Granulimonas faecalis: one gene and its partner. The protein of the gene in region 2 binds, or shares a complex with, the protein of the main gene of each other region. Links are inferred from orthologs where the notes say so. Each region holds a gene or a part of one and is shown on either strand. Other genes may lie near its edges.

Evidence for each region.
Region 1: the proteins of dnaG (region 2) and dnaB are in contact, whole or in part, in a crystal structure (PDB 2R6A), measured with the Geobacillus stearothermophilus proteins. The link is inferred for Granulimonas faecalis from one-to-one orthologs. Residues at the interface, in WP_049624496.1 of Geobacillus stearothermophilus: Lys456, Leu457, Leu458, Pro459, Ala460, Asn463, Ala464, Leu467, Leu535, Leu536, Ile537, Ala538, Gln544, Glu545, Asp548, Tyr549, His552; in WP_033016901.1 of Geobacillus stearothermophilus: Ser13, Glu15, Ala16, Gln18, Glu91, Leu92, Asp94, Ala95, Val96, Pro97, Thr98, Ala99, Ala100, Asn101, Tyr104, Tyr105, Ile108.

Annotation. Positions count from the first base shown.
Region 1 is NZ_BQKC01000001.1:16,630-33,248, reverse strand. Bases 203-3,056 are described here. They hold dnaB (replicative DNA helicase), read right to left. Parts: upstream 2,393-3,056; coding sequence 1,013-2,392; downstream 203-1,012. Other genes in these bases: rplI (50S ribosomal protein L9), read right to left, coding at 2,838-3,056; OR600_RS00150 (LuxR C-terminal-related transcriptional regulator), read right to left, coding at 203-892. Outside these bases: more of OR600_RS00150, read right to left, coding at 1-202; more of rplI, read right to left, coding at 3,057-3,374; OR600_RS00135 (YybS family protein), read right to left, coding at 3,423-4,442; rpsR (30S ribosomal protein S18), read right to left, coding at 4,461-4,724; OR600_RS00125 (single-stranded DNA-binding protein), read right to left, coding at 4,770-5,330; rpsF (30S ribosomal protein S6), read right to left, coding at 5,382-5,678; OR600_RS00115 (DUF4013 domain-containing protein), read right to left, coding at 5,963-7,240; OR600_RS00110 (trimeric intracellular cation channel family protein), read right to left, coding at 7,301-8,326; OR600_RS00095 (hypothetical protein), read right to left, coding at 8,826-9,041; OR600_RS00090 (DEAD/DEAH box helicase), read left to right, coding at 9,249-14,045; translational GTPase TypA, read right to left, coding at 14,158-15,996; OR600_RS00080 (hypothetical protein), read right to left, coding at 16,010-16,435. UniProt on the Escherichia coli protein: The main replicative DNA helicase, it participates in initiation and elongation during chromosome replication. Travels ahead of the DNA replisome, separating dsDNA into templates for DNA synthesis.
Region 2 is NZ_BQKC01000001.1:1,098,363-1,103,676, forward strand. The notes cover bases 1-2,925. They hold dnaG (DNA primase), read right to left. Parts: upstream 2,446-2,925; coding sequence 556-2,445; downstream 1-555. Other genes in these bases: rpoD (RNA polymerase sigma factor RpoD), read right to left, coding at 1-484; ribF (bifunctional riboflavin kinase/FMN adenylyltransferase), read right to left, coding at 2,469-2,925. In the rest of the region: more of ribF, read right to left, coding at 2,926-3,494; tRNA pseudouridine(55) synthase TruB, read right to left, coding at 3,481-4,389; OR600_RS05040 (DHH family phosphoesterase), read right to left, coding at 4,407-5,314. UniProt on the Escherichia coli protein: RNA polymerase that catalyzes the synthesis of short RNA molecules used as primers for DNA polymerase during DNA replication.

The DNA of each region.
Region 1 (16,619 bases), 1.1 Mb from region 2 along the record:
CCTCGAGGACAGCCGGCAGGATGATACCGCGCCGCGGGACAAACCCGACCAAAAGAACGACCGATGCGGCAAGCAGCGGCATCTCAAGAGAGAAGCCCATATCAGCGGTAGCGCCAGCCGCAAGGCAGCAGCCGCCGGCTATGCCAAGGCACAGGCTTCGTCCCCTGCGGTAGGTGCCGGCAGAAGACCCTTCTCCACCCCCAACGGCCGGACCGTACAGTCTCCTCAGCGACCCGATTCCATCCAGCTCGAGCTTTTCGTATACATGGCTGAGGACCACACGAACGGTCCCTTCGCGAATACCGAGGGCCCCCGCCACTGCCGCCGGAGTCTCCCCGACAGCCACAAGGTCGGCAACCTGCTCCTCACGCGGACTCAAACGCCCCTTTGGAACACTTGATACGATCCCCCTCTCCTCGGCCCTCGTGACAGCGGGCGCCCCGGTGCGCCCCTCTGCGAGGGCATAGGAGAAAACCGCGATCGAACCGATGCTCGAGAGGTACACGACGGCCGACGGGATGTCGGCCGCGAGAACCAATCCGGAGACGATGCCGGCGATGCTGGGAAGGACGAAGCTTTGGACGTCGAGACCACGGAGGTAAAAGAGCACGGCAAGCAGACACTGCACGAGGGCGCACGGCACCGGAGGCCATAGAACAGCGTCGACGATCACCCAATCTTCCGGCGGAACCCATCGGGCGGAAACCATCAACAAGGCCAGGGCCACCGCCCAGATAAGGCCGTCGGCGACACCGTCCCCGAAGCCCCCTTCCGACCTGGACAGGACGAACCAAAGCACCCCGGACCAAGCGGCCGCGAGAGGGGCGGATGGGCACAGCAGCGCCAAGGCCGCCAACACCACCCATCTCAAAGCACGGCCGTCAGCGCCCACGGCGCCCCTCCCCGTCGAATGCATCACTAAACATATTTCTATAATGATAACATTGCGGTGGGACAGAAGTGCCCGACCATTGGGACAAAAGTGTCCGGGTGGAGGGACGGAGCGGCGGTGCTAGGCGTCGTGGTTGCGGTCCAGCTGCATGAAGCGCGTGGACTCCTTGAGGAAGACCATCTCGATGGTGCCCACGGGACCCGAGCGGTTCTTGGCCACGATGAACTCGGTGATGCCCTCGTCGGGACGGTCGGCCCGCTCGGCCTCCTCGGGGGTGGAGGAGCGGTCGAGCAGGATGACGATGTCGGCGTCCTGCTCGATGGAGCCGGACTCGCGCAGGTCGGAGAGCTGCGGGCGCTTGCCGGTGCGGTTCTCGGACGTACGGTTGAGCTGCGACAGGGCTACCACAGGCACGCGGAGGTCCTTGGCCATGATCTTGATGCCACGGCTCATCTCGGAGACCTCCGTGGCGCGGGAGTCCGAGCGCTTGGAGGGCGGCGGGCTCACGAGCTGCAGGTAGTCGAGGATGATTACAGCTTTCTCCTTGTTGCGGAGCATGCGGCGGGCCTTGGCCCTCACCTCGGTGACCGTGGTGCCGGGGGTGTCGTCGATGAGGATGTCCAGCTGGGAGAGGCGCGCGGAGGCGTCCATGAGGTTGGTCCAATCCTCGCCGGCGATCCTGGCGGAGCGGATCTTCTGGAGCGGCACCTGCGAGTACGCGGACAGCAGGCGCTGCGCGATCTCTGTCGAGCTCATCTCCAGGGAGAAGAACGCCACGGTGGCGCCGGCCTCGGCCGCCTGCACGGCCAGGTTGAGGGCGAACGACGTCTTGCCCACACCGGGACGGGCGCCCACGACCACCATCTGGCCCTCGCGCATGCCAAGGAGCATGTCGTCCAGGCGCTGAAAGCCCGTGCGCACGCCGGCGATCTCCTCACCGCTCTCGGCCTGGGCCTGGAGCTCGGCGTAGAGGGCCTGCATGGCGTCCTGCATGGAGATGTAGTTGGAGCGCACGTCGCGGTCGGTCACGGAGAGGATCATGCGCTCGGCGGAGTCCACGACCTCCTTGGTGTCCTCCGGGGCGTCGAAGGCCAGGCTCGTGATCTGGGCCGAGGCCGTGATGATCTGGCGCAGGGTGGCGTCGCGCCGGAGTATCTCGGCGTGGTGGCGCCAGGAGGAGAGCGAGAAGGTGTTGGCCGCAAGCTCCGCCAGGTAGGCGGGCCCGCCTACGCTCTCGAGCTTCTTGGCGCTCTGGAGACGGTCGGCCACGCTCAGGGGGTCGATGGGCAGCGAGTTGTCGAACATGTCGCGCAGGGTCTGGTAGACCACCTGGTTGCGCGGCAGGTAGAAGTCGTTGTCCTCGAGCTCGACGAGGCACTCCTGCAGGACGTCCTGGGACAGCATCATGGCCGAGAGCACGGACTTCTCGGCCTCGACGTCCTGGGGCATGGCGGGGGGCGCGGCGCCGAACGTGGGCGCCGGCACGGTGGCGATGGCCATGGGCTCCTCTCGGCTCACAACGGGTGCGGCACCGGTATCCTAGCCCATCGGGACCGGTAAGAGGTTAGACTGATTATGGGAAATCGGGCGTTCCGCCTTATCATCACCCCGATGTTTCCAAGGAGAGGCCCCCGTGCTGGACCTTCGCCGGTTTTAAACGTTTTCAACAAACTTTGCGGGCGCCCCCATGACAGTTGTCAACATTGGTAGAACCTCTGTTCGTATTCACACAGAACCATGGGCCCTACCAGCGGTTCTTTCATTGCTCAGCACAAAGTTGCAGGTAGATAGCACTGTTTTGGTAAACCACAGGAAAGAGGGGGCCGTCCGTCGACCTTGACGGACAGCCCCCTCTTATGATCGCGCAGGTAAAAGCCGGTGGAATGCCACGGGTGGACGAAAAGCCGTTGTTGAAAGCGGGCTACTCGCCGTACCCGGGAACCCCTTAGGCCTCCTCGGACTCCGTGGCCTCGGAGGCGTCCTCGGCGACAATCTCCTCGTCGGCGGGAACGTCCTCGTCGCCCTCGGGCAGGTCCTCGGGGGCACCCACCTGGACGCCGATGGTGGCGAAGATGGTGCGGTAGATGCCCACGACGACCTCGTGAAGGCCGGCGGTCTTGATGGGTTTGTTGATCTCGATGCGCTTGCGGTCGATCTCGATGCCGTACTGCTCCTTGAGGGCGTCGCCCACCATGGCATTGGTGACCGAGCCGAAGAGCTGGCCCTCGTCGCCGATCTTCACATCGATGACGACGACCTTGCCGTCGAGCTGATCGCGAAGGGCCTCGGCATCGGCGATGCGCTTGGCCTCACGGATGGCGATGTTGTTGCGACGCTGCTCGAGCTGCTTGATGTTGCCCGGGGTGGCGGGCTGGGCGATGCCGTTGGGGAACAGGTAGTTCTCGGCATATCCCTGGGCGACGTCGATGATGTCGCCCTCTCCGCCCTTGCCCCGAAGCTCACCCAGAAGGATGACTTTCATGGGACTCTCCTTTTCTGACGCCGGCGCCAGGGCCGGCACTTCCTTTTCCTACTCCCCCTGTGCCCCGGAACGGCCGTCCCCTGCCCGCATGTGGCGGAAGTCGGCCCAGAAGTCCACGAGGCCCAGGAGGCTCACGACGAAGAACGTGACCTCGAGGTCGATCGCCACCACCAGCACCAGGGTGCGGAGGAGGCAGCCCACGCCGTGGCGGTTGAACCACCAGGTGAGCACCGCGTAGCCGTCCATGAGGAAGACGAACCTCACGGCGAGCACGCAGGTGAGGCCGATGGCCCGGGCCACCTGCGCGCCGGCCCCGAAGACGCCGCCGAAGGCGAACAGGGCGACGCCCGCGATGAGGACCACGACCGACCACAGGGGCGAGTCGAAGGCCACGGGCCGCCACGACACCTTGCCCGCAGACGGACCGCGGGCCAGGAAACCGCCGTAGTGGCCGGCCAGGACGTTCATGCCCGCCAGGACGAAGTAGCCGAACGGCCAGAGGAGGCCGAGGAGCCACGAGAATGACCTGAGCTGGGCGGCGACGTCGAGGCCGTAGGTCGAGGCGGCCTCGTCCACCGCGGACGAGATCGCCTGGGTGAGGACCGCCGCGCCGTCGAGGCCCGCGAGGGCCGCGAACCCGAAGTCGATGGCGATATAGGCCGCACAGGCCACGGCTGCCACCGCGTAGTCCGTGGTAACGGTGGCCCGGCGGCCGGCGGCCAGGGAGCCGACGACCCACGCGAGCGCGCAGTCGACGACACCCTTCACCAGGACGGCGGCCGCACCCTGGACCCACAGGAGGCCGAGGACCAACCCGACGGCGCACGCGAGGGCCACGAGGGCCTTGCGCGGCCGCGAGAGGCCGTTGACCTGGGCGAAGGAGACGCCGTACGCGACCATGGCCACCCCGATGACGGAGAGGCCCGTGACCGCCACCGAGCCGAGCCCGGCCCAGAGCAGCGCGGTCACCAGGCTGCGGGAGTCACCCTGACGGTTGCCCCCGTACCTGACGATCGATGTCTCCTTCTCGGGCGCCTCGTCGCGCCCGTCCCTGCCGCCGGGACCCACTGCCGAGGTCTCCGGGTGCTAGTCGCGACGACGGCCGCCGCGGTTGGAGACCACGGGAACCGTGTAGGGCAGGAGCGCCATGATGCGGGCGCGCTTGATGGCGTTGGCGATGTCGTGCTGGTGCTGCGTGCAGGCGCCGGTGACGCGACGGGGCTTGATCTTGCCGCGGTCGGTCATGTACTTGCGAAGGAGCTGGGTGTCCTTGTAGTCGATGAACTCGACATCCTCCTTGCAGAACTGGCAATACTTGCGACGCGGCTGACGCTGATACTCAGTGGCCATGTCTTAGGTACCTTTCATTGCGGCGGCCGCGGGGCCGCCGGGAAGTTAGAACGGGATGTCGGCCTCGTAGGTCTCGCCCATAGGGGGCTGGGCCTGCGTTGCCGGGGCCGGGGTCTCCGGCGTGGCGGCCGCCCAGTTGGGCTGCGCCGCCTGCTGGGGGGCGTAGGGCTCGCGGACCTGCGGGGCCTGCTGAGCCTGGGCCTGATAGGACCCCTGGCCTCCCTGGGGGTAACCCCCCTGCCCGTAGCCACCGGGGTTGCCCTGGCCGTCGCCGCGCTGCCCCATGAACTCGATGTCGTCCACGACGACCTCTATCTTGGAGCGGTTCTTCTGCGTGTCGCGGTCGACCCACTGGCTCCAGCGGAGTCGGCCCTCGACGGCGACCTTGGTCCCCTTGGTGAGGAAACGGGAGATGGACTGGGCGCGGTTGCCGAACATGACGCAATCGATGTAGTTGGGGCGGTCCTCCCACTGGTCGGTCTGGGGGTTGCGCCACCGATCGTTGACGGCCACGCCGATGTGCAGGATGCTCGTCCCGCTCTGCGCGGCACGAAGCTCGGCATCACGGGTGAGGTTGCCGGTGATGATGACTCGATTGATGCTCATGGACGTTCACGCCCCTCTCATCCGGCAGGCTCCGCCTGCCTCCTTCAAGGCTTACTCCTCGTGGTCGGGACGACGCACGATCATGTGACGCTTGATGGCATCGGTGATGCGGCACACACGGTCGAGCTCGGCGATCTGGTCGGGGTCTGCCTGGAAGTTGATGAGGGTGTAGTCGCCCTCGGTCAGCTTGTCGATCTCGTAGGCGAGCTTGCGCTTGCCCCAGTTGTCGACGTTGTCGATCACGCCGCCGTTCTCGGTGATGGCGGTGTCGATGCGCTTCATGGCGCCGGCACGCGTCTCGTCGTTGATGGTGGGGTCGACGATGAACAGGATCTCATAGGCCTTCATGGTTTCACCTCCTCTGGGCTGATGGCCCCGGGTCGTGAAGGTCTGCGCCCGGGGCAGGAAAGGTTCGGCGAAAGATAGTAGCACACGCCGGGCCTTTCCTCGGCAAACACACACCAGTGTCTCGCCGCGGCGTCCCTGGGGCCAGCGTAGCGGTCGCCTCCGACCGGTTCCCGACCGGCTTTCGACCGGGCCCCGACCGCCGCGGTCAAGGTCCCGGCATGGGAGAGGGGCCGTCCCCGCGTGGGAGGCAGCCCCTCTCGAGAAGGTCCTCGCTGAGGACCGGCCTACTCGGCGTCCTCGTCGTCGTGCTTGATGAGCGGGGTGACCACGGAGCCGCCGTCCTGGGCGACCTCCTCGGCGGCGGCCACGGAGGAGTCGGCGTAGTTGTACTCGGGGGAGTTGGCCGACGCCGTGGCGGCCACGCCGTAGGTGTCGGCGGGGGTGGGCGGGGTCACGCCGCTGTCGGGGGAAGTGGCGGGGCGCACCGTGGGGTCGTCCTCGTACTCCATGTGGTCGACGGCCTGGTCGTCGGGGTCGAGCCTGCCGCTCTTGTCGGCGATGGCGTCCGCGGCGTCCCAGACATCCTCGTTGGTGGGCGCGGTGACGTTCTCGTTTGCCTTGTAGTCCATGGGTAGGGCCTCCTTGGGTCGGTCGTTGGGGGCTTGGTACCCACTATCGGGAGGCAGGGCACCGCCCGGGACCGGATTCACAGGAGAAACGGGCGTCGCCGGGCCGCCGACCACAGGCACCGGGTCGGAGGGGTCGCCCCAAGCCGGGACATCGAACTGTCGCATCCAGATGGCGGCGGCGGTGACCGCGAGCATGGCGAACACGATCTCGACGGCGACGGTCACGTAGGTGGCCAGCACGACGAGGGGCAGCCACGCCGAGAGGAGCGGGCCGACGGTCTGGAGGAGCCAGTACAGGGCGTAGGCGTCGCCGTCACCCCAGGTGGCCAAGGCCGCGACCTGGGCGATCGCGGGGAACGCGGCGGCAAAGAGACAGAGTCCCACGGCAATGCCGATGACCACCTCGACGACGGTGCCGAGGAGATCGATGCCCAGGACCCGGACGAGGCCCGAGAAGTCGTGGCTCACCATGGTCCACACCTTGGAAAAGCCGTAGCCCGGCCCGATCCTGCCGTAGATGACGGCGCGCAGGGCCGCCACCATGATGAACACGCCGCAGACCCACTGGCCCACGAAGAGGACGAGGTTCATGAAGGAGGAGACTCCGGAACCCATGGGCGAGAACGCGGCCTTGAGCACATACACGACGGCGGCCAGCAGCGCGCCCCAGCCGAGGTAGACCACGAAGGCCGTCCAGCCTGCCTTGAAGCAGCCGCCCACGTCCACCCGGGTCTGCTTGGGGGCGGCGTCCACGCCCCAGGCCGTGAGACGGGCCCAGGCGAAGATGTAGCCCATCATGGCGATGGGGCCCGCGATGGGCACGAACATGCAGAGGGCGAGGACGAGGACGGGCTTCCACCAGCCCTTGTCCTGGGTGAGCATCGCCCAGGCGCGGGACAGGTAGTGGCCGTTGCCGAACGCGGTGTCAGCCATGGAGACCCCTTCATCGAGAGCTGCGCGGTTGAAACGAGGGTACCCCAAACCGGGCCGTCCTCAGGCGCCCTTCCCGTCGGTCCCGCCATCGGAGGGGCCGTCCCCCTCGCCGCGACGGTGCTCCAGGCGGTCCATGGTCTCCGGCGTGCCGAAGATGGCCTCGGCCGATCCGGTGGCCTGACCGGCGTCGGCCAGGCGCTCCTCGGCGGCGAGCTCCTCCTTGATCTCTGCCTTGAGCTCGTCTTTCAGCTGGGCGCGCTCCTGCTCCTCCACCCGCTTGTGGCGGGCCTGCTCGGCCACGGTGAGCGGCCGTGTGGGCTCCTGGGACCCCCGCACGCCGTGGCCGTAGCGGCTGGCGCGGTAGGGGATGTGGTAGCTCACGTCGCCGGGCTGCCGCGCCTTGAGGCGCCGGGTGTAGTCGATGACCCGCGGCGTGAGGTCCACCTGGGAGGGCGTCTGGATGTTGTAGCGGAGGCTCGCCCAGCGCAGGAGGCAGCACACGGCCACGCAGGCCACCACAGCCACGCCCTTGACGAGCCCCATGTAGACCAGGCCGTAGTACGCGGCACCCGAGAGCAGGGCGCAGCAGGCGTAGAGGTTGCCCGGGCGGAAGATCTGCGGGACGTCGCCCAGGAAGATGTCGCGGAGCATGCCGCCGCCCACGCCCGTGAGCACGCCCATGAGCAGGCAGGCCACAAAGGTGAGGCCGGCCACCACAGCCTTGTCGGTGCCCGTGGCGGTGTAGATGCCCACCGAGAGGATGTCCACGACGGCGGTGATGCGGTCGATGCGGCGGAAGAGGCCAGAGAAGAAGAAGGCCACCATACCGGCCACGGCGGCCACGGGGATGGCCCAGGGGGAGTCGAGCATGAAGACGGTGCCGCGCTGCATGATCATGTCGCGGATGAGGCCGCCGCCGAGGCCGCAGAGCATGCCGAGGCCTGCGGCGCCGAAGAGGTCGAGCTTGCGCTCGGTGGCGGTGAGCCCGCCGAAGGCCGCGCCCACCACCACGGCGGCCATGTCGATCCACTGGGGCATGGCGAGCACCGAGAACTGGGGGTTCAACGACGTGAAGAACGACTCCATGGACGGCTCCCCGGCTCGAGGTGTGGACTCACGATTTTGCTGTGGCACATGAGCGCGTTGTGTTATTCTAGCCGTTGCAATCGCATCTGGAGAGTTGTCCGAGCGGCTGAAGGAGCACGATTGGAAATCGTGTAGGCGGTAACCCCGTCTCCCGGGTTCAAATCCCGGACTCTCCGCCAGATTCCTAACGCGGCGTCCCACGGGGCGCCGCGCACCCTATATACGGAGGGGTGGCAGAGTGGTTGATTGCGGCGGTCTCGAAAACCGTTTACGTGCTCCGCACGTACGAGGGTTCGAATCCCTCCTCCTCCGCCATTGAAAGCCGGAAGGCCCGGGGCACCCCGGGCCTTCTCCTTTTTCGGCTGCCTGTCACGTCTGTCGGGCCCGTTTGCCGTCGCCCCGCGGCGCCGCCAGCGGGAGGCCATGCCAAAGGCCTCTTTGGCATGGCCGGAGACCCCCGACCGGGGCCGCCCATGGGCCGGGACCCCGGACAGGGCCGTCACCCGCGGTGGGCGAGGGCGTCACGCACCCAGAGAACGGCGACCACGGCCCAGGGGAGCCACATCTCGCCCCATGTCACCAGGAGGCCGCCGGGTGGGAACGAGTAGTACATCCCCTGGTATGGGATGACCCACTCCCACCGGAGCCAGAAGCACACCGCCCAGAGGAGCGTCAGGTACGTGGCGGGGTTCTTGATGAATGACCGGACAAACATGTTTACATCGATCTACGGACTTCCATATCTCTCCTTTCGTTTATTAGAACCACGTCATTAAAATGGCAGCACAATTGCATCGAAAGATATGATGGTCCCCTAATTCTATAAACGGTCGATAAACTCCCTTGAACGGTATCTGTCGTACTTTTCGAGAAATGATTCACCACCATGGCCCACCGCACACCCGAAGGATCGCCCGCCCCCATGGGCCGCTTCACCGCGGCCGTGCGCTCGTGGTTCCTCGCCGAGTTCGAGACCCCCACACCGGTGCAGGCCGAGGCCTGGGACGCCATCCAGGACGGCGAGAACGTGCTGGCCATCGCCCCCACAGGCTCCGGCAAGACGCTGGCGGCGTTCCTCGCCGCCATAGACCGCCTGGTGGCCGACCCTCCCTCACCCGCGGAGCCCGGCGTGCGGATCCTCTACGTCTCACCCATGAAGGCGCTGGCGGCCGATGTGGAGAGGAACCTGCGCCGGCCCCTCTCCGCCATCGCCGACGAGGCCGCGGCGGCGGGCCTCGACATCGCCGCCCCCACCACGGCCATGCGCACCGGCGACACCACCCCGGCCGAGCGCCGGCGCATCGCGAGCAGGCCGCCCCAGATCCTCATCACCACGCCGGAGTCGCTCTACCTCATGCTCACCTCCAAGGCGGCCCGGGTGCTGGAACGCGTGGAGACCGTGATCGTGGACGAGGTCCACTCCCTCGCCGACTCCAAGCGCGGCGCCCACCTGGCCCTCTCCCTGGAGCGGCTCGACTGCCTGCTGGAGCGCCCCGCCCAGCGCGTGGGCCTCTCGGCCACGGTGCGGCCGCCCGGTCGCGTGGCGCGCTTCCTGGGCGGCAGCCGCCCCGTACGGGTGGTGGGCGCCGGCGCCGCGCCCGACATGGACCTCTCCGTGCGCGTGCCCGTGCCCGACATGGTCCGGGTGGCCGCCCTCTCCACCCGGGCGGCCGAGCGGGGCTCCGCGGTGCCGCCGGCCGATGCCTGGAAGACCGACCGCACCATGGCGGCGGCCATGGCTGCCGGGAAGAACAGCAACATCAAGGCCTCCAAGCCTTTGCCCCGAGAGAGCCGCGTCGGCTCGCGCTCGGTGTGGCCGCACCTGGAGGCGAGAATCCTCGACCTGGTGGAGGCGCACTCCTCCACCATCGTCTTCGTCAACAGCCGCGGCCTCTGCGAGCGCCTGTGCGCCCGGCTGAACGAGCTCCACGCCCAGCGCCACGGCCTGGCCCCCGCCGCCCCCTCGGGTCCCGAGAGGGCGTTCCACTCGGCCATGGGCTCGACCGAGACCCACACGCAGCCGCTGCCCGAGGACTTCGCCCCCGTGGCCGAGGCCCACCACGGCTCGGTGTCCAAGGAGCGCCGCGCCGAGGTGGAGGCTCGGCTCAAGTCGGGCGGGCTCCGCTGCGTGGTGGCCACGTCCAGCCTCGAGCTGGGCATAGACATGGGCTCCGTGGACCTCGTGGTGCAGGTGGCGCCGCCCCTCTCGGTGGCCGGCGGCCTGCAGCGCGTGGGCCGCGCCAATCACTCCGTGGGCGGCCGGTCCCGGGCCGTCATGTTCCCGCGCACCCGCCTGGAGCTCGTGGACTGCGCCGTGGCGGCCGAGGCCATGGGGGCCGGGGCCATCGAGGAGACGCGCTTGGTGGAGAACCCCCTCGACGTCCTGGCCCAGCAGACCGTGGCCGCCGTGGCCGAGCGCCCCTGGAAGGCCGACGAGTGGTTCTCCCGCGTGACCATGGCCGAGAACTACCGCGACCTGCCCCGGGCGGCGTTCGACGCGGTGCTCGCCATGCTGGCCGGGGACTTTGGCGCCGAGGGGCTCGGGGCCTTCTCGCCGCGCCTGGCCTGGGACCGCGAGACCGGCGAGCTCACGGCGCTGCCCAACAGCCGCAACCTGGCCGTGTCGGGCGCAGGCACCATCCCCGACCGCGGCCTCTACCCGGTGTTCGTGGAGGGTGAGCGCACAGGCAGGGAGCGGCGGCGCGTGGGCGAGCTCGACGAGGAGATGGTCCACGAGAGCCGTGTGGGAGACGTCATCACCCTGGGCACGAGCACCTGGCGCATCAAGCGCATCCACGACGACCGCGTGCTCGTGGAGCGCACCGGGGCCCGGGCGTCGCGCCTGCCCTTCTGGCACGGCGAGGGCGCGGGCCGGCCCTTCGAGGACGGCCTGGCCAAGGGCGAGTTCCTCGACGCCGCAGCGGCCGGCACCCACCGGAACCGCCCCGACGGGGCGCTCGCCGTGCGCCTGGCCGCGGCGGGCCTCACGGACGAGGCCACCGACAACCTCTGCGCCCTCCTGTCGCAGCAGCGAGCCTCCACCGGGGCCGTGCCGGGGGCGTCGCACCTGGTCATGGAGTACGTGGACGACGACGGGGGCGACCTCCGCCTCATCCTCCACTCGCCCTTCGGCCGGTCCGTGCACGCTCCTTGGGCCCTGGCCGTGGCCGACCGCGTGCGGCGGCGCTACGGGTTCGACCCGGAGGTCATGGCCGCGGACGACGGCATCGTCCTGCGCATGCAGCCCGCAGACGAGCTACCGGGGCCGGAGCTCTTCATGTTCGACGGCGACGTCCTCGCCCAGACCGTGCGCTCCTGCGTGGCCGACACCGCGCTCTTCTCCGCACGGTTCCGCGAGTGCGCCGCCCGCGCCCTCCTCATGCGCCCCGCGGGCTTTGGCAAGCGGGCGCCCCTCTGGCTCCAGCGTGTGCAAGGGGGCCAGCTCCTCGAGGCGGCCCGGCGCACCGAGGGCTTCCCCATCCTCCTGGAGGCCATGCGCGAGTGCCTGCGCGACGTCTACGACCTGCCGGCCCTGGAGGAGGTGCAGCGGCGCCTGCGCAGCCGGCGCACGTCCGTGACCGTGGCCCATACGGCCACGCCGTCGCCCTTTGCCGCCAACCTGCTCTTTGGCTACGTCATGGAACACCTCTACGACGACGACCGCCCCCACGCCGAGAAGGCCGCCGACCTGCTCTCCGTGGACCCGTCGCTCCTGGCCGAGCTCGTCGGCGGCGACGACCTGGCCTCCCTCGTGCCGTCCGAGGTGGCCGCCGAGGTGGAGGCCGAGCTCCAGTGGCTCGCACCCGGCACCCAGGCCGCCTCCGAGGACGACGTCGAGCGCATGCTGCGCCGCCTGGGCCCGCTGTCGGACGGCGAGGTGGCCGAACGCTGCGACGAGCCGTCCCGCGCCGTGAGGTGGCTCACGGCCCTCGCCGACCGCCGGCGCGTGTTCCGCGCCGTGGTGGCCGGCGAGGTGCGCTGGGTAGCCGCGCCCGACGCCGCCGTGCTGGCCGACGCCCTCGGGGTGGCCGTGCCCGCCTGGGCCGCGGCGGAGCGGGAGGTGTTCGCGGGTTTTTCCGGTGCCGAGGCCTCCGTCGTCGAGAGGCACCCGCTGGACGGCCTCATGGCGCGCTTCGCCGCCTGCCACGGCCCCTTCTCGGCGGGCGAGGTCGCCCGCTCCCTGGGGTGCGGGCCGGCCGTGGCTGCGGAGTCCATGGCGCGGCTCACCCGCGACGGCACATTGCTGGAGGCGCCCTTTGGCCACGATGACGACGGTGGCCCCCGCACCGCCGTGGAGGCCTCGGTCTTCCGGCGCATGCGCGCCCGGGCCCGGGAGCGGGCCGTGGGCGCGGCGGCCCCCGTGGACGGCGCCACCTACACGGCCTCGCTCCTCGGGCGCCAGCAGGTGCCCCACGCGGGCGGAGAGGCCGGCGACCCCGTGGACCTGCTCGCCGACGCCGTCGCGCTCTTTGAGGGCGTCTTCCTGCCGCCGGAGGTGTGGGAGGGCACCGTCTTCCCGGACCGCGTGCCCGGCTACCGGCCCGCCATGCTCGACGAGCTCCTGGCCTCGGGCGACGTGGTGTGGCAGGGCAGGCTGGCGCCTGCGTCCAAGGACGGCGGGCAGCGCCGGCTGGCGGCGTTCTGGCCCACCGACTCCCCCTTCGCCCCGCTGCCGGCCCCCGGCGCCGGTACCGCACCGGCGCGCCCGGAGGCGGCGGATGACGGGGGCGAGGGTCCCAGGGCGCGGGTGTGGGACATGCTGGCCCGGGAGGGCGCCGCGCCCTTCGCCGTGGTGGACGCGCGCTGCGGCGAGGCCGCGGGAGGTGCGGCGGCCGTGGCGGAGACGCTCGAGGCCCTGCTCTGGGACGGCGTCTGCCTCGTCGACTCGTTCGACGCCGCGCGGTCCAAGGCGCGCGGCCAGGTCCCGGCCCCGAGACGCCGGTCGCACAGCCGCTACCGGGGGCACGCCGCCCGGCGCGCGGCCCGGGCCCTCTCCGAGGTCCCGGCCGTGTCCCCCGCCGCGGCGACATCGGGGCGCTGGTCCCTCGCCTGCCCGAGCGACGCCTCCGACACCGAGCGGGCCTGCGCCCTCGCGGAGTCGTTGCTCGACCGCTACGGCGTGGCCTGCCCCGCCACGGCCGAGGCGGCGGGGGTCCCCGGCGGCCTCTCCCAGGTCTACCCCGTGCTCAAGGCCATGGAGGAGGCCGGGTCGCTGCTGCGCGGCGCCTTCGTGGAGGGGCTCGGCCCCCTGCAGTTCGCCGCCGTCGACACCGTGGAGGCGCTCCGCGAGGCACGCGACTGCGCAGGGGACGGCGAGGGTCCCGCGGCCGCCCGCGACCTGCGCGTGCTCTGCTCGGCCGACCCGGGGCAGCCCCTGGGAGCGGTCCTCCCCTGGCCCGACGGCACCGAGCTCCCCAAGCGCTCCGCGGACTCCTGGACGGTCTTCCTCGGTGGGATGCCCGTGCTTTGGGCGGCGCCCCGCCTCAAGACCGTGGCGCTCTTTGGCTGCGAGGACGCCTGGGGCGGCGCCGTGGCCGCCGTGCTCGACGCCATGGAGGACCGGGCGCGGGCCCAGGGCCGGTCCTGGGCCCTGGAGCGGATCGAGGTGCGGTCCGTGAACGGCAGGGCCGTCCGCGAGGGCCCCCTGGCACCGGTGCTCGCGGGGCTTGGGTTCGTCCCCACCCCCGACGGCATGCGGTTCTACCCGAAGCCGTACTGACGGGCGCCCCGCGGCGCCCGGGCCCGGGCCTGGCCGACGTTCTACGTGAAACGCAAAACGCCCGGGTCTGGGATCCCAGACCCGGGCGCTCGCGGCCGACGGGGGCGAACGGCTACTTGGAAACCTTGCCCCTGCGCACGTTGTCCTTCTTGCGCTCGATGGCGTTGAGGATGCGCTTGCGCATGCGGATGTTCTTGGGCGTCACCTCGACGAGCTCGTCGTCCATGATGTACTCGAGGGCCTCCTCGAGGGTGAAGGTCTTGGGCGGCGTGAGCTGCACGGCGATGTCGGCGGTGGAGCTGCGCTGGTTGCCCAGGCTCTTGGTGCGGGCGATGTTGACCACCATGTCGCCGGGCTTGGAGCGCTCGCCGACGAGCATGCCCTCGTAGCACTCCTCGCCGGGGCCCACGAACATGGTGCCGCGCTCCTGCAGGGTACCCAGGGCGTAGCCCACGGACTTCTCGGTGCTCATGGAGATCATGGCGCCGTTGTTGCGGACGCCCAGCTCGCCGGCGTAGGGGCCGTACTCGGAGAACGTGTGATAGAAGACGCCCTCGCCGTGGGTGGCGTTGAGGATGCGGTTCTTGAGGCCCATGATGCCGCGCGTGGGGATCTTGAACTCCAGGTGCGTGTGGGTCTCGCCGGCCTGCATGCTCGACATGGTGCCGCCGGACTCGCCGAAGGCCTCGATGACCTTGCCGGAGAACTCGTTGGGGCACTCCACCACGGCGAGCTCCACGGGCTCCAGCCGGTGGCCGTGCTCGTCCTCCTTGAAGAGCACACGGGGGCGGCCCACCTGGAACTCGAAGCCCTCGCGGCGCATGGCCTCCATGAGGACGGAGAGGTGCAGGATGCCGCGGCCGGCCACCTCCACGCCGGTCTTGTCGCCCAGCTCCTCGATGCGCATGGTCACGTTGTTCTCGGCCTCGCGCATGAGGCGCTCCTTGAGCTGGCGGGCGCCCACGATGTCGCCGTCGCGGCCCACGAGGGGGCTCGTGGAGGCCTCGAAGACCACGGAGAGGGTGGGCGGGTCGATCTCGATGGGCTCCAGCTCCACGGGGTTCTCGGGGTCGGTGTAGACGTCGCCGATGTCGGTGCGGTCGATGCCCACCACGGCGCCGATGTCGCCGGCGCGGATCTCGTCGCACTCGGTGCGGCCGAGGTAGTCGAAGGTGAAGAGCTGCTTGGCCTGGGCCATGGCGCGGCTGCCGTCGTTCTTGACCACGAGGATCTGCTCGCCGGCGTGGATGGTGCCGGAGTAGACGCGGCCGATGCCGATGCGCCCCACGTAGCTGGAGTGGTCGATGGTGACGCACTGCATGGCCAGAGGGCCGTCGGGGTCGCAGTCGGGGGCGGGCAGGCAGTCCACGACCATGTCCAACAGGGGGTACATGTCGTCGTTGCCGTCGTCCGGGGAGAGGCGGGCGAAGCCGTTGACGGCGCTCGCGTAGACCACGTGCTCCATGGCGAACTCGAGCTGCCCGTCGGTGGCGCCGAGGTCCATCATGAGGTCGAGGGAGTCGTTGACCACGGCCTCAGGGCGGGCGCCCGGGCGGTCGATCTTGTTGACCACGATCATGATGGCGAGGCCGGCGTCGATGGCGTGGCGCAGCACGAAGCGCGTCTGGGGCATGGGGCCCTCGAAGGCGTCCACGAGGAGCAGGGCGGAGTCGGCCATACGGAGCACGCGCTCCACCTCGCCGCCGAAGTCGGCGTGGCCCGGGGTGTCGATGACGTTGATCTTGACGCCCTTGTACTCGATGGAGATGTTCTTGGCCAGGATGGTGATGCCGCGCTCGCGCTCCTGGTCGTTGGAGTCGAGGACACGGTCCTCCACCTGCTGGTTTGCCCTGAAGGCGTCGGTGGCCCGCAGCAGCTTGTCGACGAGAGTGGTCTTGCCATGGTCGACGTGGGCGATGATGGCGACGTTTCTCAGGTTCTCTTGCAGCATGGAGCTCTCTTTCTTATAACAGCGGTTCTGTCTCCCCCGCCGGGGCCGGGTCGCTCCAGCGGAGGGCGCTGCCCGAACCCACCCCGTCGAGCAGGAGGAAGGCCGAGTAGTCGACGTCGTTGCCCTTGTCCCCAAACTCCGTGACGAGCGCGTCGGAGAAGCCCGACCCCGTGTCGACGGCGCCGGCGTAGGCGATGGCGTAGCACACGGGCCTGGAGAAGCCGGGCTCCTTGAGGGTGCCACCCGCGAGGCGGCGCACCCAGTCGTGGGCGGCCTCGAGGCACATGTCGGCCCCGTCGTCGTCGAAGGCGCAGGTCACACGCATGGAGTTCCCGTCGAGCGCGGTGGCCACGACGCCGAGGTCGGCGCTCTCGGCCAACCGGTCGAGGCATTCGCCGATGAGGTTGCACGACAGCTCGTCGAGCTCGGGGCTGATCATGGGGACCTCCTCTGCGGCATGGCGGTGGCGACTGTACAACGCTACACCCAAAGGGCCGCCTTCATGGAGTCACCACTCCGAGAGCCGAGGGCGCGCCCCTGTCGGCGCCTGCCATCAGACAAGAAACAGGCAACGTGACAGATGGGCCAGGCACCTCTGTCACGTGTCGCACCATGGGGACGGG
Region 2 (5,314 bases):
CGGCGGCGGAGAGGAGGTCGACCTTGCCGATCTCCTTGAGGTACATGCGCACCGGGTCGCCGGTGAGCATGATGGCCGAGGAGTCGGTGCGGCGCTTCTTGGTGCGGCGCTTGCGCTTGGCCGGGGCCTTGGGCTCCTTCACGGCCACGGGCTTGGCGTCGTCGTCGACGGGCGAGTCGTCATCCTCGTCGTCGTGGACCTTGTCGATGTCGGAGTCGATGTCCTCGTCGTCGAGGTCTTCCTCCACCACAACGCCGTCGGGCACGGTCTCGGCCTCGGAGACGATCTCGACGCCGCCGGAGCGGAGCGCCGTGTAGAGGTCGTTGAGCTCGGCATCGTCGACGTCGATGTCGCTCAGGGCCACCTGGATGTCGTCCTCGGAGACGCTGCCGCCCGATTTCTTGGAGGCCTTCACCAGGCCTGCACGGACCGACTCGAGCTCGTCGGAGAGAACGGGGCTTTTCTGGGATTTCTTGGCTGCCAATGGTCTCCCTTCGCATGGGCATACTGTGCAATAGTCTACCCGAACGCCTGAGTGACCACGGGAACTACAAGCTAGTGACTGCCGGCGAGGGACTCCTTGAGGGCGGCCTCGCGGGCCCCGAGGTCCACGACCTCCTGCATGAGGGAGCGCACGTCGTCGTCGGGGCCCGGCGAGGCGAGGCGCGCCTGGAGGGCGCGGGACCTCCTCCTCAGCGAGAAGAGCTCCACGTTGTCCACGAGGAAGGCGGCCTTGGACTCCGCGGGGGCGCTCGACACGACGTCGATGGAGGCGCCGGAGAGCAGCGCCGGCGCCTCGGGGACGGCCTCGGTGGCCGCCCGGGCGGCGTCGGCGGGCGTGCTCCCGGGCGGCAGCCCGAGGACGGCCCACGCCACGGCCTCGTGGCGGGGGTCGGACCACGTGGTCGAGGCGATGCGGGCGGCCTGCTCGCCGAACGCGCCGGGATGGGCGACCATGGCGCCGAGGAGCTCGCGCTCCGCCCGGGCCTCGAGGTCCGAGGCGGGATCGCGCACAGGCTCCCCCCAGCTCGACCAGGGTCCCTCCCCCGCCCCGGGTTCCGGCTCGGGCTCGTAGACGTCCCGGTAGCGGTCGTACGCGTCGGGGGGCGCGGCCGGGGCCTGCGCCTGCCTCCGGCCGCGGGCGCCGTCGTCGTCCTGGGGGACCTCGGCGGCCCGGATGCGGCGCAGGGCCTCCTCGGGGCTCGTCCCCAGGGCGTCGGCCACGCGCCGGGCGTAGCCGTCGATGAGGATGGAGTCCTTGAGCGGGGCGAGGATGGAGGCCACGTCCTCCATGGCGCGCACGCGCCGCCCGGGGCCCATGGACCCGGCGCCGTCGAGGTGGCGCTCGAGCACGACGTCGATGAGCGGCCGGGCCTCGGCCAGGCGGTCGCGCAGGGCGTCGGCGCCGTGGGCGGCCACGTACTCCGCGGGGTCGGCGTCGTCGGGCAGCGTGACGCAGAGGAGGTCGGCCTCGGTCTTGTCCACGAACCGCACGGTCTTGTCCGCCGCCCGCTGGCCGGCGGCGTCGCCGTCGAGCATGACTACGACGCGCTTGGACTTGAGGCGGTTGATGAGCTTGATGTGGTCGAGCGTGAGGGCGGTGCCCAGGACGGCGGCCACGTTGGTGAAGCCTGCCTCGTGGAGCGCGATGGTGTCGGTGTAGCCCTCGACGACGACGAGCTCCCCCGTGGCCACCGCCGACTCCTTGGCGCGGTCGAAGGCGAAGAGGTGCTTGGACTTGTGCCACACGGGCGAGTCCTTGGAGTTGATGTACTTGGGCTTGGCGTCGCCCATGATGCGGCCGCCCATGCCGATGGCGCGGCCGGCCTCGTCGTGGATGGGGAACATCACGCGGTCGTAGAAGCGGTCGGCCAGGCGCCCCGACCGCTGGACGGCGAGGTCGGCGGCCAGCATCTCCTGGGAGGTGAACCCGAGCGAGCCGAGATGGCGCACGAGCTCGCCGTGGCCGGGGGCGTAGCCGAGGCCCCACCGCCGGCACACGGCCGAGCCCATGCCGCGGCCGGCGCAGTAGGCGCGGGCGGCGTCCTGGGCCTTGCCGCGGACGCGCAGGAGCTGGTTGGCGTAGAAGTCCTCGGCCGCCTGGAGGCAGAGGTGCAGCCGGTTCCGGGCCGGACCCCTCCGGGCCTGGCCCGTCTCGTGGAGCTCGATGCCCGCACGGTCGGCCAGGTACCGGATGGAGTCAGGGAAGTCGAGTCCCTCGCGCTTCTGGACGTAGTTGAAGACGTCACCGCCCTCGCCGCAACCGAAGCAGTACCAGAAGCCGGTGTCCGCCTTGACGTGAAACGACGGCGACTTCTCGTGGTGGAAGGGGCAGCAGCCCCAGAAGTCCCCCGACGAGCGCTCGCGCAGCTGGACGGTCTCCCCCACCAGGGACACGAAATCGGTGGCCTCGCGCACGCGCTCGCGCTCGTCGTCGCCGATCATGCCCCTCCTTCCCGGGGGTCCCGTCAGCGGGGGCCCTCCAACCTAACCGGCGCCTCCCCGAGGCGGCGGCGCACCTGCTCGATGTTGCCGAGGACGACGGACCTGAGGTCCCCGACGTCCCCGAACCTCCGCGACGCCCTGAGCTCCTCGGTGAGCATGACCTCTACGGCGGCGCCGTAGAGGTCGCCGGAGAAGCCCACGAGCGCGCACTCGAGTAAGGGGCCGGAGGCGCCCTCCCCGCCGTCGGCGAAGGTGGGCGGCAGCCCGGCGTTGACGGCGGCAGGCCACGCGAGGCCGTCGACGACGACGTAGCCGCCGAAGACGCCCGAGGCCGGAGCCACCGACCCCGCGGGGCACACCACGTTGGCCGTGGGGAAGCCGAAGGACGTGCCCTCGCCCCGGCCGTGGACGACCGTCCCGTGGGAGAAATGATACCGCGTGAGGAGCCTGCGGGCCTCCTGCACGTCGCCCGCGGCCACGTCCCGCCGGATGCGGGTGGCGCTCACCGGCGAGCCGTCGAGGGCCAGGAGCCGGTGGCCGAAGACGTCGACGCCGGCCCCCGCGCCCCACGCCGCGAGGCGGGCGACGGTGCCCTCGCCGCCGGCCCCGAGCCTGAAGCCCTCGCCGACGTGCACCGAGGCGAGGCCGAGGGTCGCGGCGAGCCCGTCCATGAAACGACGGTAGTCGAGCGAGGCCACGGCGGCCGTGAAGTCGAGGACGAGGATTCCGTCGACGCCGGTGGACCAGAGCATACGGAGGCGGTCGTCGCGGGAGAGGAGCGCAGGCTGGGGCTCCGGCCCGAGGATGCCGGAGGGGTCCGGGTCGAACGTGACGGCCACGAGCGGCAGCCCTCGGGAGGCGGCGTCCCGCCGGGCGCGGTCCAGGAGCTGGCGGTGGCCGGCGTGCATGCCGTCGAAGGCTCCGATGGCCGCGACGCACGGGGAGCCGGGGCACCCGTGGAGCACGCCGCCGTCGACGGGGACGCCCCGGGGCACGACGACGCCCCACGCGAGGGAGCGGGCGAGCTCGCCGGCGTCAGCGGAGCCCACCGCGCACCCCCTCTACGCCCTTGACGAGGTTCATCTTGGAGGCGAGGGAGCGGCCCCGGCGCTCCCACACGCCGTGGAGACGTCCGCCGTGCACGAGGGCGACCTCTTCGGCGTCGGTGGCGGCGGCCAGCCGCCTCCCGCACGCCGCGTCGGCGAGCTCCCGGTCGGAGAGCTCGCGCACCGGGAGGCCGAGGACCGCCGCGGGGTCGAGCGCCCGCGCACGGACGGCGTCGACGCCGCCGGCAGCGAGCTCCTCGAGGGTGAGGCAGTCGGCGAGGCCCACGGGGCCGGACGCCGTGCGGCGCAGGGAGCAGACGTGGGCCCAGCAGCCTACGTCGCGGCCGAGGTCGCGCGCTATGGAGCGGATGTAGCAGCCCTTGGAGACCTCGAGGGAGACGTCCCAGGAGACCACGCCGTCGTAGAGGGAGGTGCCGAGCAGCTCGGCCCGGAGGATGGAGACGGGCCTGGGGTCGAGCTCCACGGCCTCCCCCGCCCGCGCCGCGGCGTAGGAGCGCCGGCCGTCCTTGGACACGGCGGAGAAGGCCGGCGGCACCTGCATGGCGTCGCCGGGCATGGAGGCCACGACCGCGGCGGCCACCACGGGGTCGGCGAGGCGTGCCGGCGCCTTGGCCACGCGGACCGGCGCCCCCTCGGCGTCGTCGGTCGTGGTCTCGCAGCCGAACCGGAACGTGGACTTGTAGGCCTTGGTCGCAAGCGTAAGGATGCCGAGGAGGCGCGTGGCCTGCCCGACGCCCAGGACGAGGACGCCCGAGGCGTCGGGGTCCAGGGTCCCGCCGTGGCCCACCCTGCGCTCGTGGAGGGCGCGGCGGCAGGCGTCCACGACGTCGTGGCTCGTCATGCCCCGGGGCTTGTCCACGGCGAACAGGCAGTCCACCGCGCTCTCCCGGCGCCTCACCGGGCGCCCCCGCAGGGCGGGCAGCCCGAGACGACCTCCCTGAGGAGCGGGAACACCTGGGCGAACACGTCGTCGATGGTGCCGTCGGCGGAGAAGCCGGCGGCCGCACGGTGCCCGCCGCCGCCCATGGCCCTCGCCACGGCGGAGACGTCCACGTCGCCCTTGGCCCGCAGGTTGCCGCGCACGACGCCCGGGGTCGGCGACTCCTTGAGGAAGAGCGCGGCCTCGGCGCCCCGGATGGAGCGCACGCTGTCGATGAGGCCGTCGCACTCGTCGTCCTCGGCCCCGGTGTGGGCGAGGTCGGCCCGGGTGGCGTAGCTGTAGGCGATGCGACCGCAGTCGAGGGTGACGATGCGGCCCATGACGATGGACTCGAGGTGGAGGTACGGGAGCCTGAAGCTCTGGTAGACATTGAGGGAGACCCACGACGGGTCGGCGCCGGCGTCCACGAGGAGCGACGCCACCTTGAACGCCTCGGGGTCGGCGTTCTGGTACTGGAACCGGCCGGTGTCGGTCTGCACGGCGCAGAAGAGGTCGTTGGCCATGGCGGGCGTGAGCTCCACGCCCGCGAAGAGCGCGAACTCCGTCACGAGGACACCGGTCGCCGCGGCCTCCGTCCGTGTGAGGTGCGGCGTGCCGAAGGGCTCGTCGGCCGGGTGGTGGTCGATGACGGCGACGGCCCGCGATCGCTCCATGACCGCCCGGGCGTGGTTGAGCCGGGAGGGCGTGGGGAGGTCGAGGGCGATGAAGAGGTCGGGGTCGCCCCTGTAGGCCGAGGCGGCCACGAACGTGTCGGAGCCCGGCAGGAACCGGTAGGTCGAGGGCACGGGGCCGTCGTCGGCCAGCAGGCAGGTGACCTCCCGACCCTCGCCCCAGCGGGCGCGGACGACCTCGGCCATGGCGA